Regions from separate parts of the Rhodomicrobium lacus genome, predicted to be linked through region 2. Evidence: riboswitches for the same ligand, from Rfam matches in the RefSeq annotation. Region 2 holds a riboswitch; the other holds the start of a gene.
The links. Region 2 has a riboswitch for cobalamin ahead of EK416_RS17070 (ribonucleoside triphosphate reductase). Riboswitches for the same ligand answer to the same signal wherever they lie in the genome.

Region 1 (7,276 bases), 310 kb from region 2:
CCACCAGCACGAGCGCACCGCCGAGCGCCGTGTCCCGAAGCAGCGCCATCACGTCGAGCTGATAGCGCGGGTCGAGGGACGCGATGGGCTCGTCCGCCAGCACGACCGGCGCTTCGACCGCCAGCATACGGGCGAGCGCCACGCGGGCCTTCTCGCCGCCGGACAACTCGGTGACGGGGCGGTCGGCGAGCGCGCCCAGATCGGCGGCGGCGATGGCACGCGCGACGGCTTCGGCGTCGCGGGCCGGGAGATTCGCGGGATCGGTCGCGCCATGCGGATAGCGGCCGAGCGCCACCACATCGCGCACCGGCAGCGGCCAATGCACCGCGTGGCCTTGCGGCAGATACGCGAAGCGAAGGGCGCGCTCGCGGATCGGCAGCGCCGCCGCGTCGCCGCCGCCCGCCCGGATTTCCCCGCGCGACGGCACGAGCCCCGCGAGCGCGCGGAGCAGCGTCGTCTTGCCCGCGCCGTTCGGGCCGATCACGGCGGCGAGGCAGCCGCGCGGCAGGTCGAACGACACATCCGCGATGAGGTCGCGCGCGCCGAGCCGGACACCGAGACCGCGCGCCGAGAGATAAGCCGCGCTCATGAGAGGCCGCCCGTCAGTGCGCGGCGGTCGCGCACGATCAGATAAAGAAAGAAAGGAACGCCGATGATCGCCGTCAGCACGCCGACTTTTATGTCGGTCGTCGACGGAATGAGGCGCACGGCGATGTCGGCGGCAAGAAGCAACGCCGCGCCGATGGCCGCGCTCGGCAGCAGCAGCCGCGCGGGGTCGTGGCCGACGAGCGGGCGCGCGAGATGCGGCGCGACCAGGCCGATAAAGCCGATGGTTCCCGAAACCGCCACCGCGCCGCCGACACCGAGCGCCACGCCCGCGATCACCGCGAGCCGGAGCCGCGCCACATCCACGCCGAGGCTTTGCGCCGCCTCTTCGCCGAGGCTCAGCGTCCGAAGCGCGTTCCTGTTGGCGAGCAGGATCGCCGCGCCCCCAAGGATGAAGGGAAGCGCCAGCGCCACATGCTGGAAACTCCGGTCTTCGAGCGAGCCAAGCAGCCAGAAGGTGATTTCGAGCGCGGCGTAAGGATTCGGGGCGAGGTTCACCGCGAGCGCGGTTCCCGCGCCCGCGAGAGCCGAAAGCGCGAGGCCAGCGAGGATGAGGATCAGAAGGTTTGCGTTGCGGCCCGCCACTGCGAGCAGCACGAAAACCGACGCGAACGCCGCCGCGATCGCCGCCACCGGCAGGGCGAAAGACAGCGCATCGGCGAGTCCCGTTGCGATCACGACGACCGCGCCGAACGCCGCAGCCTGCGGCGCGCCGAACAGCGCGGGCGAGGCCAGCGGGTTGCGCAACAGCCCTTGCAGCGCCGCGCCGGAAAGCCCGAGGATCGCGCCGATGGCGAGCGCCAGCACCGCGCGCGGCAGGCGGATTTCCTGCACGATGATACGTTGCGGCTCGGTCCCTGCGCCGAACAGCGCCGCCGTAACCGTATCGGGCGAAAGCGCGACCGGCCCCGCGCCGAGCGAAAGCACGGCCAGCAGCGCCGCCACCGCGAAGAGCGCCAGCATCGTCACCGGCCACTTGCGGCGCGGCGCGAGCACGGCCGCTTTTACGGCCGAATCCGTATGGGGAACCTGTAAAATGACATCCTCCGCCGACCCGCCGTCGCACGTTGCGTGTCCAGAGCGTTTCATGCGACGGAGGCCGCTTGCACGCGTCGAGACAACAGTTACAGCGCCGGCCGGTCTCCTGGCTCGCGGGTCGTGGCCGCCATCGCCTTCCCGAACGCACGCGTTCAGTGGCTTCGATGACGGCTCGCCGCTTACAGTTGCGGGGGAAGCCGCGGAATCGGGATCGAGCGTCCCTCACCGCGTTCCCGTTTCACCCGCTTGCGCGGGCACCGGCGCTCGATGCGGCCTATCATAAAGCCAAAGCGACGGCAATGCGACGGGCTTCCCGTCGCGTGCGATCAGGCGAGCCGCATATGGCTTGTGCGTGGCACGGCGGCGGGGCTCCAATGCCCGACCCCGTGGCGGAGAATTTCCGCGCAGGGCGCAGGCGGCATCTCCGGCGGCACGTCCTGCCCGAGAAAGGCGAGTGCCCGCCACAGTAGGCGGCTATCGGCGGGGGTCGGCAGTTCCTTCGCGTGCGTCTGCTTGGAAAGCTTGCTGCCATCGGCGTTGAGCGCGAGCGGCAGATGCATGTATCGCGGCTCGGGCAGGCCGAGCAGCCGTTGCAGCACGATCTGCCGCGCGGTGTTGTCGAGGAGATCGGCGCCGCGCACGACATCGGTCACAGCCTGAAAGGCATCGTCGACCACCACGGCGAGTTGATAGGCGAACAGCCCGTCGCGGCGCAGCACCACGAAATCGCCCACGGTCGCAGCGACGTCCTCGCGCTGCGGACCGAACACGCGATCGGCGAAGTCCACGACGCCAGCGGGAACGCGGAGGCGCACGGCGGCATCGTCGCGCGGCGCCGTGAAGGCGTGGCATGTGCCGGGATAGACCGCGCCGCCGATCCGGGCGAGATCGGCCCGTGAGCAGCGGCACCAGAAGACGTTTCCCGCGCGCCTGAGCGTTTCGAGCGCGTGCGCGTAGGCATCGAGCCTCCCGCTCTGAAACAACACGTCGCCGTCCCACTCGAAACCGTAAGCCCCAAGTTGCGCGAGGATGCGCGCCGCCGCCCCCGGCATCTCGCGCGGCGGGTCGATGTCTTCCATCCGCACGAGCCAGCGTCCGCCCGCAGCGCGCGCATCGCAATAGCTCGCGACGGCGGCGACGAGCGAGCCGAAATGCAAGGGCCCCGTGGGCGAGGGCGCGAAGCGGCCGATATGGGTCATGCCGCAACCCGTCGCGCTCGACTAATTAGCGAAAGGTTCCGCGCCTTGATTGAGAATAGATAGGTATCTATCATAAACGAATATTTTATGTCGTCCCTTTCCTGTGGCTTCTTTTGTGATGCCAAGACTTTCAAGAGCGTTCAAGGCGCGCAACACGGTTGGAAGCGCAAGATCGCAGTCATCCTTTATTCGGGTTGTGTTCGTGACGGGATACCTCTTCATGAAGTCATACACAGTGAACACACTTGCTGCGTGTCTGCCTGAGTTGACTATTCTCTCCTTATCTTTCGCAAACAAAGCAAGAATATTTTTTGCCGTGTCTGTAGCTTGATTTGCCGTTTCGGCCACGCCCACAAGAAAGAACCTGACCCAATCTTCCAAATTTCCGGTTTCCCTCACAGATTGAAGAAGACCATAATATTTTTCTCTATTGGTTTTGAAATACAAACTAAGATACAACAATGGCTGCTTGAGAATTCCTTTCTCGCACAAGATGAAAGTAATGAGAAGGCGGCCAAGCCGCCCGTTTCCGTCGAGGAAGGGATGGATCGTCTCAAATTGCACATGCGCCATCGCGGCTTTTACGAGCACGGGAAGGGCAGCTTTCTCGTCGTGCAAAAATTTCTCGAATTCGCCGAGCACTTCCATCAAGCGTTCCGGAGGCGGGGGAACGAAAGCCGCGTTGCCCGGTCTGGATCCGCCGATCCAATTTTGTGAAGTTCGAAACTCACCTGGCATTTTGTGCCCGCCACGCGAGTTGTTCATCAGCTTTCCGTGAATTTCTCTGATCAGGCGGAGCGATAGCGGTAGCTCTTTCAGACGCTCCAAACCATATGACATGGCTTCCACATAACAGGAAACTTCCGTCACGTCGTCTATAGGCACACCCGGCGCATCGGTCGTCTCAAAGAGCAAGAGATCGGAAAGAGAAGACTGCGTCCCTTCGATCTGAGAAGACAGCACAGCTTCTTTTCTGACGTACATGTAAATAAAAAGGGAGGGGTCAGGCAAAATCATGCTCATGCCGTCGAGCCTGCCGAGCGCAACGCTGGCTTGATCGAGCAGAGGAAAAAGTTCGTTCATCTCCAGAGGGGGATTTGGTGGCAGAGGATTCGGAACGTAGGAATTGTAATATTCCCCACCGACACCGGAAGACTTTACATATTGCCCAACGCGTCCGCTGGCTTGAGCCATCGATTCCCCTGCTAACGAAAAAAGGCATTTTCGTTCGTCGAATCACACTAACTAACATGATTGAGAGTTGCAAGAAGACATCTAACGATAACAGCGCTTTTTGTTATTATCACCGCACTTCCTGGGATAAATCACGATAACCCCTTTGCTCGGGAATCAAAAAAGCCCAAGTGAATGTTCGTCGTCGCCAGCGGCTCGTCTGTCATCGCCCGCAGCCGCTCCTGTGACACCCGAAAGGCCATGGCATGGAACCGAAAGACACTACGACCAACGAAGGCTTCAAGGGCTTCACCAACCAGGCGTGCCCGTTCTTGCCGTGTCACAAAGGCGTTCGCGGCAAGTTCAATTGCCTGTTTTGCTATTGCCCGCTTATCGCCTATGAATGCCCTGGCCCGTACATCGTCTATACCGACGCGAACGGAATGCGGCGAAAGGATTGCTCGAATTGCACCCTGCCGCATAACGGCTATCGCGGAAGCTGGAACTTCATCCAGAAGTGGCTGAAGAAACCGGAGATCTGGGACGGGCACGATCAGACGCGCGAATTCCGGCTGAAAGCGCCGCCGGTAGAAAACGAAACAGACGAATGACCGCCGACACGATCCCCGCACAGGCCGCCGAACTCATCGCCCGCATCGCCTATCAGCCCGCGCCCGAGGGACTGCCGCGCCGCGCCCGCTCGATCATGATCCAGGGCACGGCGTCGGACGTCGGCAAGAGCATGGTCGTCGCGGGGCTGTGCCGGGCGTATGCGCGGCGCGGCCTCGTGGTGCGTCCGTTCAAGGCGCAGAACATGTCGAACAACGCCGCCGTGGCCGCAGACAGCGACCTGCCGCCCGGCCCAGATGGCGAGATCGTTTACGGTGAGATCGGCCGCGCGCAGGCGATGCAGGCGCGCGCAGCGAAGGCCGCCCCGTCGATCCACATGAACCCCGTGCTTTTGAAGCCGCAGACGGATATCGGCTCGCAGGTCGTTCTGCGCGGGCGCGTGCTCGGCAATTGCCCGGCGCGGATCTATCATCACATGCGCCAGAAGATGATGCCTGCCGTGATCGACAGTCTCGACCGGCTCCGCGCCGAGGCCGATCTCGTCATCGTGGAGGGCGCGGGCAGCGGCGCGGAAATCTATCTTCGCAACTCCGACATCACGAACATGCACCTCGCCGAAGCGGGCGGCCTGCCGGTGGTGATCCTGTCGGACATCGACCGGGGCGGCACGATGGCGGCCATCGTCGGCAGCCATCTGCTTCTGTCCGAGGCCGACCGCGCGCGGGTGAAAGGCTACATCGTCAACAAGTTTCGCGGCGATTTCTCGCTTTTCGAGCCGGGCGTGAAAACCATCACCGAAGCCACGGGGTGGCCCTTCCTCGGCGTGCTGCGCTGGTTCGACAGCGCGGAGCGGCTTCCCGCAGAAGACTCGCTCGCTCTGGAGCGTCCGGCCGAGGGCGAGGGGCGCGGCGTCAAAGTCGCGGTGCCTCGCCTGTCTCGCGTGGCGAATTTCGACGACCTCGATCCGCTGGCGGCGGAACCCGGCGTTTCGCTCAAGTGGATTCAGCCGGGCAACCCGATCCCCGCCGACACCGACGTCGTCATCCTGCCGGGCTCGAAGGCGACGCGCACGGACCTCGACGTGCTCCGCCGCGAGGGCTGGGACATCGACATTCTCGCGCATGCGCGGCGCGGCGGTCGCGTGATCGGACTTTGCGCGGGCTTCCAGATGTTGGGCCGCGTGGTGCGCGATCCGCAAGGCATCGAGGGGCCGGCGGGCGAGAGGGCGGGCCTCGGCCTGCTCGACATCGAGACGGAAATCGGCGGCGAAAAGCGGCTGATCGACATCGACACCACGGACCGCGCGACGGGCTGCCGGGTGACTGGCTATGAGATGCATATGGGGCGCACGACCGGCGCAGGGCTCGAACGTCCCTGGCTCGTGCTCGACGACGGGCGCGGAGGCACCCGGCCCGAGGGCGCGTTATCGGCGAACGGCCTCATCGCGGGCGCCTACGTGCACGGCCTGTTCGGCTCGAACGAGTTTCGCGCGCATTGGCTCCAAAGCATCGGCGCGGCGGCATCCGGCCTGGATTTCGACGCGCGCATCGAAGCGGCTCTCGAAGCGCTGGCGGATCACGTCGAAAAGAACCTCGATCTCGACGCGCTGCTGGCGCTGGCGGTTTGAAGCGCGCTTTGCCTTCACAAGGCGGCGAGCGCGCCACGAAGACTTGAGCGCACCGATAAAACCTGATTTCCGCCGCAAACGAAGCCGTTGACCGCGCCGCGCGCCTCGCTTATCTGCTGAGCATGGCTATACGATCCATTGTCACGATCCCGGACGCGATCCTGCGCGAAAAGTCGAAACCCGTCGAAACGGTCGACGACGAGTTGCGAGCGCTCGCACACGACATGCTTGAAACCATGTACGCCGCGCCGGGCATCGGGCTGGCGGCGGTGCAGGTCGGCGTGCTGCGCCGCCTTATCGTGATGGACGCGCAGAAGGGCGACGAGAAGGGCAAGAATCCGCTCATTCTCATCAACCCCGAGATTCTCGCTCACGGCGACGCGCTGCGCGTTCATGAGGAAGGCTGTCTGTCCATTCCGCAGATGTACGCGGAGGTGGAACGTCCCGCGCTTGTGCGCGTGAGTTACATCGACGCCGACGGCAAGCAGCAGGAACGCGATTTCGCCGATCTTGAGGCGACCCTCGTGCAACACGAGATCGACCACCTGGAAGGACGGCTGTTCATCGATCACCTGTCGCGGCTGAAGCGGACGCTTATCATCCGCAAGTTCCAGAAGATGCAACGCGAGCGCGCCAAGGCCGAGGTTCTGTAAGCGCCGCCGGGTTTTGCAAATACTGACAAGCCCGAAGCGCCATGCTTCGATCAGCTTACGCGCTGTGCCACGCCGCCAGCGTGTGCGCCAGAAAGTCGGGCTGTTCCAGCGTGGACAGATGACCGCAATCCGGCACGACTTCGAGTTTCGCAACGGGAATCGCATCGGCGATTTCCTTCGCGAGCGCGGGCGGCGTTAACTCGTCGCCATAACCCACCACGACGAGCGTCGGGCAGCGGATCGAGCCGAGATAGGGCCGCGAATCCCGCCGCCCCATGATTGCCGTCTGCTGGCGGACGAAGACCTCCGAACCGCCTTCGAGGATCATGCTTTCGACGATAGCGCGAAGAGCATGATCGTTGCGACGGCTTGCGTGCACGAAAACAGGGAACAGCAGCCCCGGCAGATCG
Region 2 (7,276 bases):
GCTCCGGCAGCACGCAGCCGAGCGCGGACACGCCCGATCTGAGTACGTCCATGGGATGGGAGGCGGCCGGCAGCGCTTCGAGCGCGACGCGGACCGCCGAAGGAAGGCCGCGCAGCGCCTTCAGCTTCGTCTTGTAAGCGTGAAGCTCCGTCGGCGTCGGCAGCGCCCCGTGAATGAGGAGATGCGCGATCTCCTCGAATTCGCAGGTTTCGGCCACGTCGAGAATGTCGTAGCCGCGATAATGGAGGTCGTTGCCGGTGCGGCCCACCGTGCACAGCGCGGTGTTGCCCGCGATGATGCCGGAAAGCGCGACCGACTTCTTCGGCTTCGGCCCGGCGGCCTTCGTTGCGTCCTGTAGCATGGTTGTCCTCCCTAAGCGCCGACGACGGCTGAGCGGCCCGTCTCGCGCGATGTGCCGTTCCATTCGAAAAGGCCGGTCGCCCGCTCGGCGCCAAGCGCGACGGGATCGACGGTGAAATTCAGCCCCAGAAGCTCTTCGCCGCGCAGCCGTTCGAGCCGGTCCACCGTTTCGAGAAAGCGCTGTTGCTCGGCGGGGGAGACGATTCCTTCCGAAAGCGTGAGGAACTTCTCGATGTATTGCGGGCGGGCGAAGGGGCGCGCGCCGAGCGGGTTGGCGTCGGCGATGGCAAGCTCGTCCTCGATCACGTGGCCGTCACGCAGGGTGACGACGACGCGGCCGCCGAACGCCTTTTCCTTCGGGTCGCGGCTATGATAGCGGCGCGTCCACTCCGCATCTTCGACGGTCGAAATCTTGTGCCACAGCGCAACGGTTTCGGGCCGCTTCGCGCGCTCCGGCGCATAGGAATGCACGTGGTGCCAGCCGCCGTCTTCCAGCGCGACCGCGAAGATGTACATGATGGAATGGTCGAGCGTTTCGCGGCTCGCGTTCGGGTCCATCTTCTGCGGGTCGTTCGCACCCGTGCCGATCACGTAATGGGTGTGATGGCTCGTGTGGATAACGATGTTTTCGATGGCCGCGAGATTGCCGATCTTTTCGCGCATCCGCCGCGCGAGGTCGATCAGCGCCTGGCTCTGATATTCCGCCGAGTATTCCTTGGTGTAGGTGTCGAGAATGGCGCGCTTCGGCTCGCCTTTCTCAGGCAACGGCACGGTGTATTCCGCCTTCGGGCCGGAAAGCAGCCATGCGATGAAACCGTCCTCGCCTTCCCATGCGGGCGACGGTGCGCCTTCGCCGCGCATGGCTCGATCCACCGCCTCGACCGCCATCTTGCCGGCGAAAGCGGGCGCGTAAGCCTTCCAGCTCGAAATCTCGCCCTTGCGCGACTGCCGCGTCGTCGTCGTCACATGCAGCGCCTGCTGCACGGCCTGCCAGATCGTCTCCACCGGAAGCCCCAGCGCCGCGCCGATGCCTGCCGCAGCCGACGGTCCGAGATGGGCGATATGGTCGATCTTGTGCTCATGCAGGCAAATGCCTTTTACGAGATTGACCTGAATTTCGTAGCCCGCCGCGAGGCCGCGCACGAGCGCTTCGCCGGAAAGCCCGCAATGCTGGGCGACGGCAAGGATCGGCGGGATGTTGTCGCCCGGATGCGAATAGTCGGCGGCGAGGAACGTATCGTGGAAGTCGAGTTCACGCACGGCGACGCCATTGGCCCACGCCGCCCATTCGGGCGAGAAGCGGCGATGCGAGGCGATGCCGAACACGCTCGCGCCGGGCTTGAAGGGATGCGAGAGCGCCTGATTGCGGGCGTTGGCCACCGGGCGGCGTGCGAGCGAAGCGGCGGCAACGGCGGCATTGTCGATGATGCGGTTGCCGATCATCTCGACCACGGCAGGTTCGACCGCGACCGGGTCGGCGGCGACTTCGGCGATCTTCCAGGCGAGTTGTTCGGCGCGGGGCAAAGGCTCGGCGGATTTGTATGTGCGAACGGTATGCGACTTCACGGGGCAGGTTCCTCTCTTGGCAGCGGCGGCTAGAAAATTGTCTTTGAAATCAGGGGCGAAACGCTGTGGGGCGGCCTGCTTCGTCGACGGCCACCATCTCGAACGAGCCGCGCACGGCGAGGCGGCGCTCGCCCGAAAGCAGCTTTTCGGCCATCATCGAGACTTCGACGGTCATCGAAGCGCGGCCTACGCGCACGACGCGGGCGGAAAGTTCGACGAGTTCTCCCACCTTGACGGGCACGTGGAATTCCACCTTGTCGGATGTCGCCATCACCACGGCGCGGCGCGCGCGCCGCGTGGCCGCGACAAAGGCGGCCTTGCCCATGAGGTTCAGAGCATTGCCGCCGAACAGCGTGCCGTAATGGTTCGCCTGTTCGGGGAAGACCATCTCCACGAAGATGGTCGCCGCCTCTGTGGCGGCGTCGTCAATCAGGGTTTGCATTCGGGCGCCCGCTTTCATTTCGGGCTTCACAATATCCGCAAGAGAAAGAACGCGGTAAGGACTGAAAATGTGGATGTTTGCGAAGGGCGAGCCGCAAATCTGCGAAAGTTGCGAACGTCGTCTCCTGTGACATGCCGCAGCCCGGCAAGCTCTTTTTCCTTTCGTCCCCGCTGTTCACATCTTTCCGTGCGCACACCGAATCACTCGTTGCGAGGCGGCGCGACTCAGCACCCTAAATATGGGGGTCACGGTCCCCCGATAGCGCAAGATTCGGGAGCCAAGAGGGAAGCCGGTGCAAGTCCGGCGCTGCCCCCGCAACTGTAAGCGGCGAGCCGCCGTCGATCGCGTCACTGGTGCGAAAGCGCCGGGAAGGCCAGACGGAAGCATTGACCCGCGAGCCAGGAGACCTGCCGCGACATCGGAATATCGTCCTCGGGCGGGGTGCCCGCAGGCCGTGCCGCGACCGGTGAAGCCGGTTTCGTTCGCGCGTCTGTCGGCCCCGCCCCCATGATCCAACGGGGGTTCACTTGTCTTCCAGTCCTGACTCCACGGCGGTAATTTCCGCCGCCCGCCTGCCGCTCAGCATCGTGAAGCGCTCGGGCGCGCTCGCGCCGTTCGACGCGGCGAAGATCCGCTCCGCTGTCGAGCGTGCGGGCCGCGCCACCGGCGATTTCGACGCCACCGAGGCGCATCTTCTCGCCATTCAGGCGGTGAAGGTGATCGCTCATCGCTTCGCGGACCGGTCGCCGCACATCGAGGAAATTCAGGACATCGTCGAACAGGTGCTGATCTCCGCGAACCACTTCGCGACGGCCCGCGCCTACATCGTCTATCGCGAACAGCGCGCACGGCTTCGCGCCGACCGCCACGCCGCCATCGACGTCGAAAGCTCGATCAACGAATATCTGGAGCGCGCGGACTGGCGCGTGAACGCAAACGCCAATCAGGGCTATTCGCTTGGCGGCCTGATCCTGAACGTCTCCGGCAAGGTGGTGGCCAATTACTGGCTCAGCCACGTCTACCCGCCGGAAGTGGGCCGCGCGCATCGCGACGGCGACATCCACATCCACGATCTCGACATGCTGGCGGGCTATTGCGCGGGCTGGTCGTTGCGGACGCTGTTGCAGGAAGGGCTGAACGGCGTGCCGGGCAAGGTCGAGGCCGCGCCGCCGAAGCACCTGTCGAGCGCGGTCGGACAGATCGTGAACTTCCTTGGCACGCTTCAGAACGAATGGGCGGGCGCGCAGGCGTTCTCATCGTTCGATACCTACATGGCGCCTTTCATCCGCAAGGACAGATTGCCTTACGGCGAGGTGCGCCAGTGCATTCAGGAACTGATCTATAACCTCAACGTGCCGTCACGCTGGGGCACGCAGACGCCTTTCACGAACCTGACCTTCGACTGGACCTGCCCGGAAGACCTCCGCGAGCAGGTTCCGATGATCGGCGGCAAGGAGGTGGACTTCACCTATGGCGATCTCCAGTCCGAAATGGACATGATCAACCGCGCTTACATGGAGGTCATGACGGCGGGCGACGCGAAAGGCCGGGTGTTCACCTTCCCGATCCCGACCTACAACATCACACCGGATTTCCCGTGGGAGAGCGAAAACGCGACGCGCCTCTTCGAGATGACCGCGAAATACGGCCTGCCCTATTTCCAGAATTTCGTGAACTCGGAACTGAAGCCCAACATGGTGCGGTCCATGTGCTGCCGCCTCCAGCTCGACCTGACGGAGCTTCTGAAGCGCGGCAACGGGTTGTTCGGCTCGGCGGAGCAGACGGGCTCGGTCGGCGTGGTCACCGTGAACTGCGCGCGGCTCGGCTTCCTGCACAAGGGCGACGAGGCGGCCTTGTTCGCGCGGCTCGATGAGTTGCTCGACATCGGCCGCAACAGCCTCGAAATCAAGCGCAAGATCATCCAGCGCCACATGGATGCGGGGCTGTTCCCGTATACGAAGCGCTATCTCGGCACGCTCCGCAATCATTTCTCGACGCTCGGCGTGAACGGCCTCAACGAGATGATCCGCAATTTCACCGACGACGCCGAAGATATCTCGACGCCGTGGGGCCACGCCTTCGCGCTGCGTTTCCTCGATCACGTTCGGGCGAAGATGGTGGCGTTTCAGGAAGAAACCGGCCACCTCTATAACCTCGAAGCGACGCCCGCGGAGGGCACGACCTACCGCTTTGCGCGCGAGGACAAGAAGCGTTTCGCAGGTATCCTTCAGGCGGGCACGGACGAGACGCCCTATTACACCAACTCCAGCCAGTTGCCGGTCGGGTTCACCGACGATCCGTTCGAGGCGTTGGCCCGGCAGGAGCCGCTTCAGCAGAAATACACGGGCGGCACGGTGCTGCATCTCTACATGGGCGAGCGCATCTCTTCGGTGGAAGCCTGCAAGAAGCTCGTGCGCCGCGCGCTCGAAAACTTCCGCATCCCCTACATCACCGTGACCCCGACATTCTCGATCTGTCCAACGCACGGCTACATCGCAGGCGAGCACAAGTTCTGCCCCATCTGCGACGAGGAGCGGCTTGCGGCGAAGCGCGCACGCCTCGCTGCGCGCAAGGCGGCGGCCTGATTTCCATCAAACGAGGGAGAAGAGACATGAACGCACATTGGACCCCCACCGCCGACGACGTGACCCTGACCGACGAGGAGCGCCAGCCCTGCGAAGTCTGGACGCGCGTGATGGGCTATCACCGGCCCGTCTCGTCGTTCAATCAGGGCAAGGTCGGCGAATTCAACGAGCGGCAGTATTTCCGCGAATGCAAGGCCGAGCGCGCCGACGCCGACAAGAGCGCGATGACCAAAACGCTTTCAGGAAAAGTGTTTGCGGTTTTCCGCCCGGAAAGCGCGCAAGATGCAAGATAGCATCGAGATTGGCGGGCTTGCCCGCCTTTCCTCCGTGGATTGGCCGGGGCAGCTTGCGGCGACCGTTTTCTGTCAGGGCTGCCCCTGGGCCTGCCGCTATTGCCACAACGCCTCGCTGATGCGGGCGGGCAGTGGCGCGGGGCCGTCATGGGCCGAAGTGCGCGCGTTGCTCGAAACGCGGCGCGGACTGCTCGATGCCGTGGTGTTTTCCGGCGGCGAGCCGACCTTGCAGACACATCTGCCGGAGGCGATGGCGGAGGTGCGCGCCATGGGCTTCAAGGTCGGCCTCCATAGCGCGGGGCCTTATCCGGCGCGGCTCGCGGCCGTTTTGCCGCTTGTCGACTGGGTCGGCTTCGACGTGAAAGCGCCGTTTGCGAAGTATGAGCGTGTCACGGGCATCCCCGGCAGCGGCGAGCGCGCGGCGGAAAGCTTGCGGCTGCTGGTGGCGAGCGGCGCCGCGTTCGAGACGCGGACCACGGTTCACCCCGCGCTGCTTGATGAAGCGGCGGTCGCGCGGATCGCCGCCGAACTGGCCGCGCTCGGCATCGCGAACAATCGCATCCAGCCATTTCGGGCGCATGGATGTACAGACGCCGCGCTTGCTGCCTAGAGCCGGATCCGATCAGGTTCACTCAACCTGATCGGTAAATCCGTCTCTACGCGATAAAGAGAACAAGCGCGGCGTCCATCGCGTGCCGACGGCCTTGCGCCGCCTGCCCGTGGCTCGACGGCACGCGATTAAGGGTAGGCGAGAAGCGAGCGCGCGCGGCGAAGGGCACTCCTATCGAAACAGGTCCGCCGCTTTTCCGATCCGGCGCGAACCGTCGCCGAACTCGCAGGAGCCAAACTCAGGCCAGTCGGGATCGCTGCCGCGAGGGCTGGCGGAGAGTGCGAAGCCTTCGGGCCGGTCCGGCCATCGCGGCGTCTCGCTCGTCGATACGGGGGGCGTATCCGATGCCTTGACGATGAGTCGCATTTGCGAAATTCCTTGCGGTCTGTGTTGGATCACACAATATTCGCCGAAAAAATTTCGAGATAGGGTTGAATTTGCGGGGTTTTGCGAAGGACGCCCTCCCGTTTTGCAAATATTGCGAATGGAATAGGAGCATGAAGAAGGTCTTCGTCGGTGTGAAGCTGAAGCGGCTGCGAGAGGAACGCGGGCTGACCCAGATTGCCTTCGCGGAAGCGATTGGTCTGTCGCCGAGCTATCTGAACCAACTTGAAAAGAACCAGCGCCCGTTGACCGTGCCTGTTCTGCTTCGCATCAATGCGGCCTTTGGCATCGACATGCAGTTGCTGTCAGACGGAGACGAGGCGCGTCTCGTCTCCGATCTGAGGGAGGTTTTCTCCGATCCAGCCAGCGGTGAGAGCGTCAGCCTTGCCGAAATACGGGAAATCGCCGCTTCGATGCCAGCGGCGGGGCGTGCGATCCTGGCGTTGCATCGTCGCCTCCGCCACGCGACGGAGCGCGCCGAGGCCATGGCTCACGAACTCGGCCTCGGCGCGGCGGGCGTGGCCACCGTGGCTCCAATGCCGTTCGAGCAGGTGCGCGACTTCTTTTACCGCCATCACAACTACTTCGCGGAACTGGACGAAGCGGCAGAGCGGCTTTTCGCCGATGCTGGCCTCGCCGAAGGCGACACGATCGACGGGATTGCGCGCTGGCTTGAGACGCGGCACGGAGTTCGGGTGAGTTTCGTCAAGCAGGATCGCGCCGGAACCTCGACCGCCAATCGCACCTACCATCTCAAAGAGCGCGTGCTTCACATTGCGGCGCGGCTCGATCAGGGCCAGCGCGCTTTCCAGATGGCGACACAGCTTGCCTTTCTCGAAATGGAGGAGCCGCTGAACCGGCTCGCCAAGGAAGCAGCGGCTGCCTCGCCAGCCACGCACGCGCTTGCGCGCATCGGCCTCGCCAACTATTTCGCGGGTGCGCTTGTCATGCCCTATGGCGCGTTCCTCGCGGCGGCCGAGGCGGCACGCTACGACATCGACCTTTTGGCGCAGCGCTTCGGCGTGGGCTTCGAGAC

Region 1: it holds a riboswitch for cobalamin, as region 2 does, so the genes downstream of both, EK416_RS15630 (FecCD family ABC transporter permease) here and EK416_RS17070 (ribonucleoside triphosphate reductase) in region 2, are expected to answer to the same signal.

What each region holds. Positions count from the first base shown of each region.
Region 1 covers NZ_RZNF01000012.1:1,362,574-1,369,849, forward strand. Annotated here, with positions in the region: gene EK416_RS15625 (ABC transporter ATP-binding protein) at 1-589, opposite strand, end outside; gene EK416_RS15630 (FecCD family ABC transporter permease) at 586-1,569, opposite strand; cobalamin riboswitch at 1,724-1,921, opposite strand; gene gluQRS (tRNA glutamyl-Q(34) synthetase GluQRS) at 1,971-2,843, opposite strand; gene EK416_RS15640 (Fic family protein) at 2,865-4,037, opposite strand; gene EK416_RS15645 (cysteine-rich small domain-containing protein) at 4,283-4,627, shown strand; gene EK416_RS15650 (cobyric acid synthase) at 4,624-6,213, shown strand; gene def (peptide deformylase) at 6,336-6,866, shown strand; gene EK416_RS15660 (alpha/beta fold hydrolase) at 6,922-7,276, opposite strand, start outside.
Region 2 covers NZ_RZNF01000012.1:1,671,696-1,678,971, forward strand. Annotated here, with positions in the region: gene prpC (bifunctional 2-methylcitrate synthase/citrate synthase) at 1-361, opposite strand, end outside; gene EK416_RS17060 (MmgE/PrpD family protein) at 373-1,926, opposite strand; gene EK416_RS17065 (acyl-CoA thioesterase) at 1,976-2,368, opposite strand; cobalamin riboswitch at 2,600-2,797, shown strand; gene EK416_RS17070 (ribonucleoside triphosphate reductase) at 2,896-4,953, shown strand; gene nrdD (anaerobic ribonucleoside-triphosphate reductase) at 4,980-5,246, shown strand; gene EK416_RS17080 (anaerobic ribonucleoside-triphosphate reductase activating protein) at 5,236-5,856, shown strand; gene EK416_RS17085 (hypothetical protein) at 6,028-6,222, opposite strand; gene EK416_RS17090 (short-chain fatty acyl-CoA regulator family protein) at 6,354-7,276, shown strand, end outside.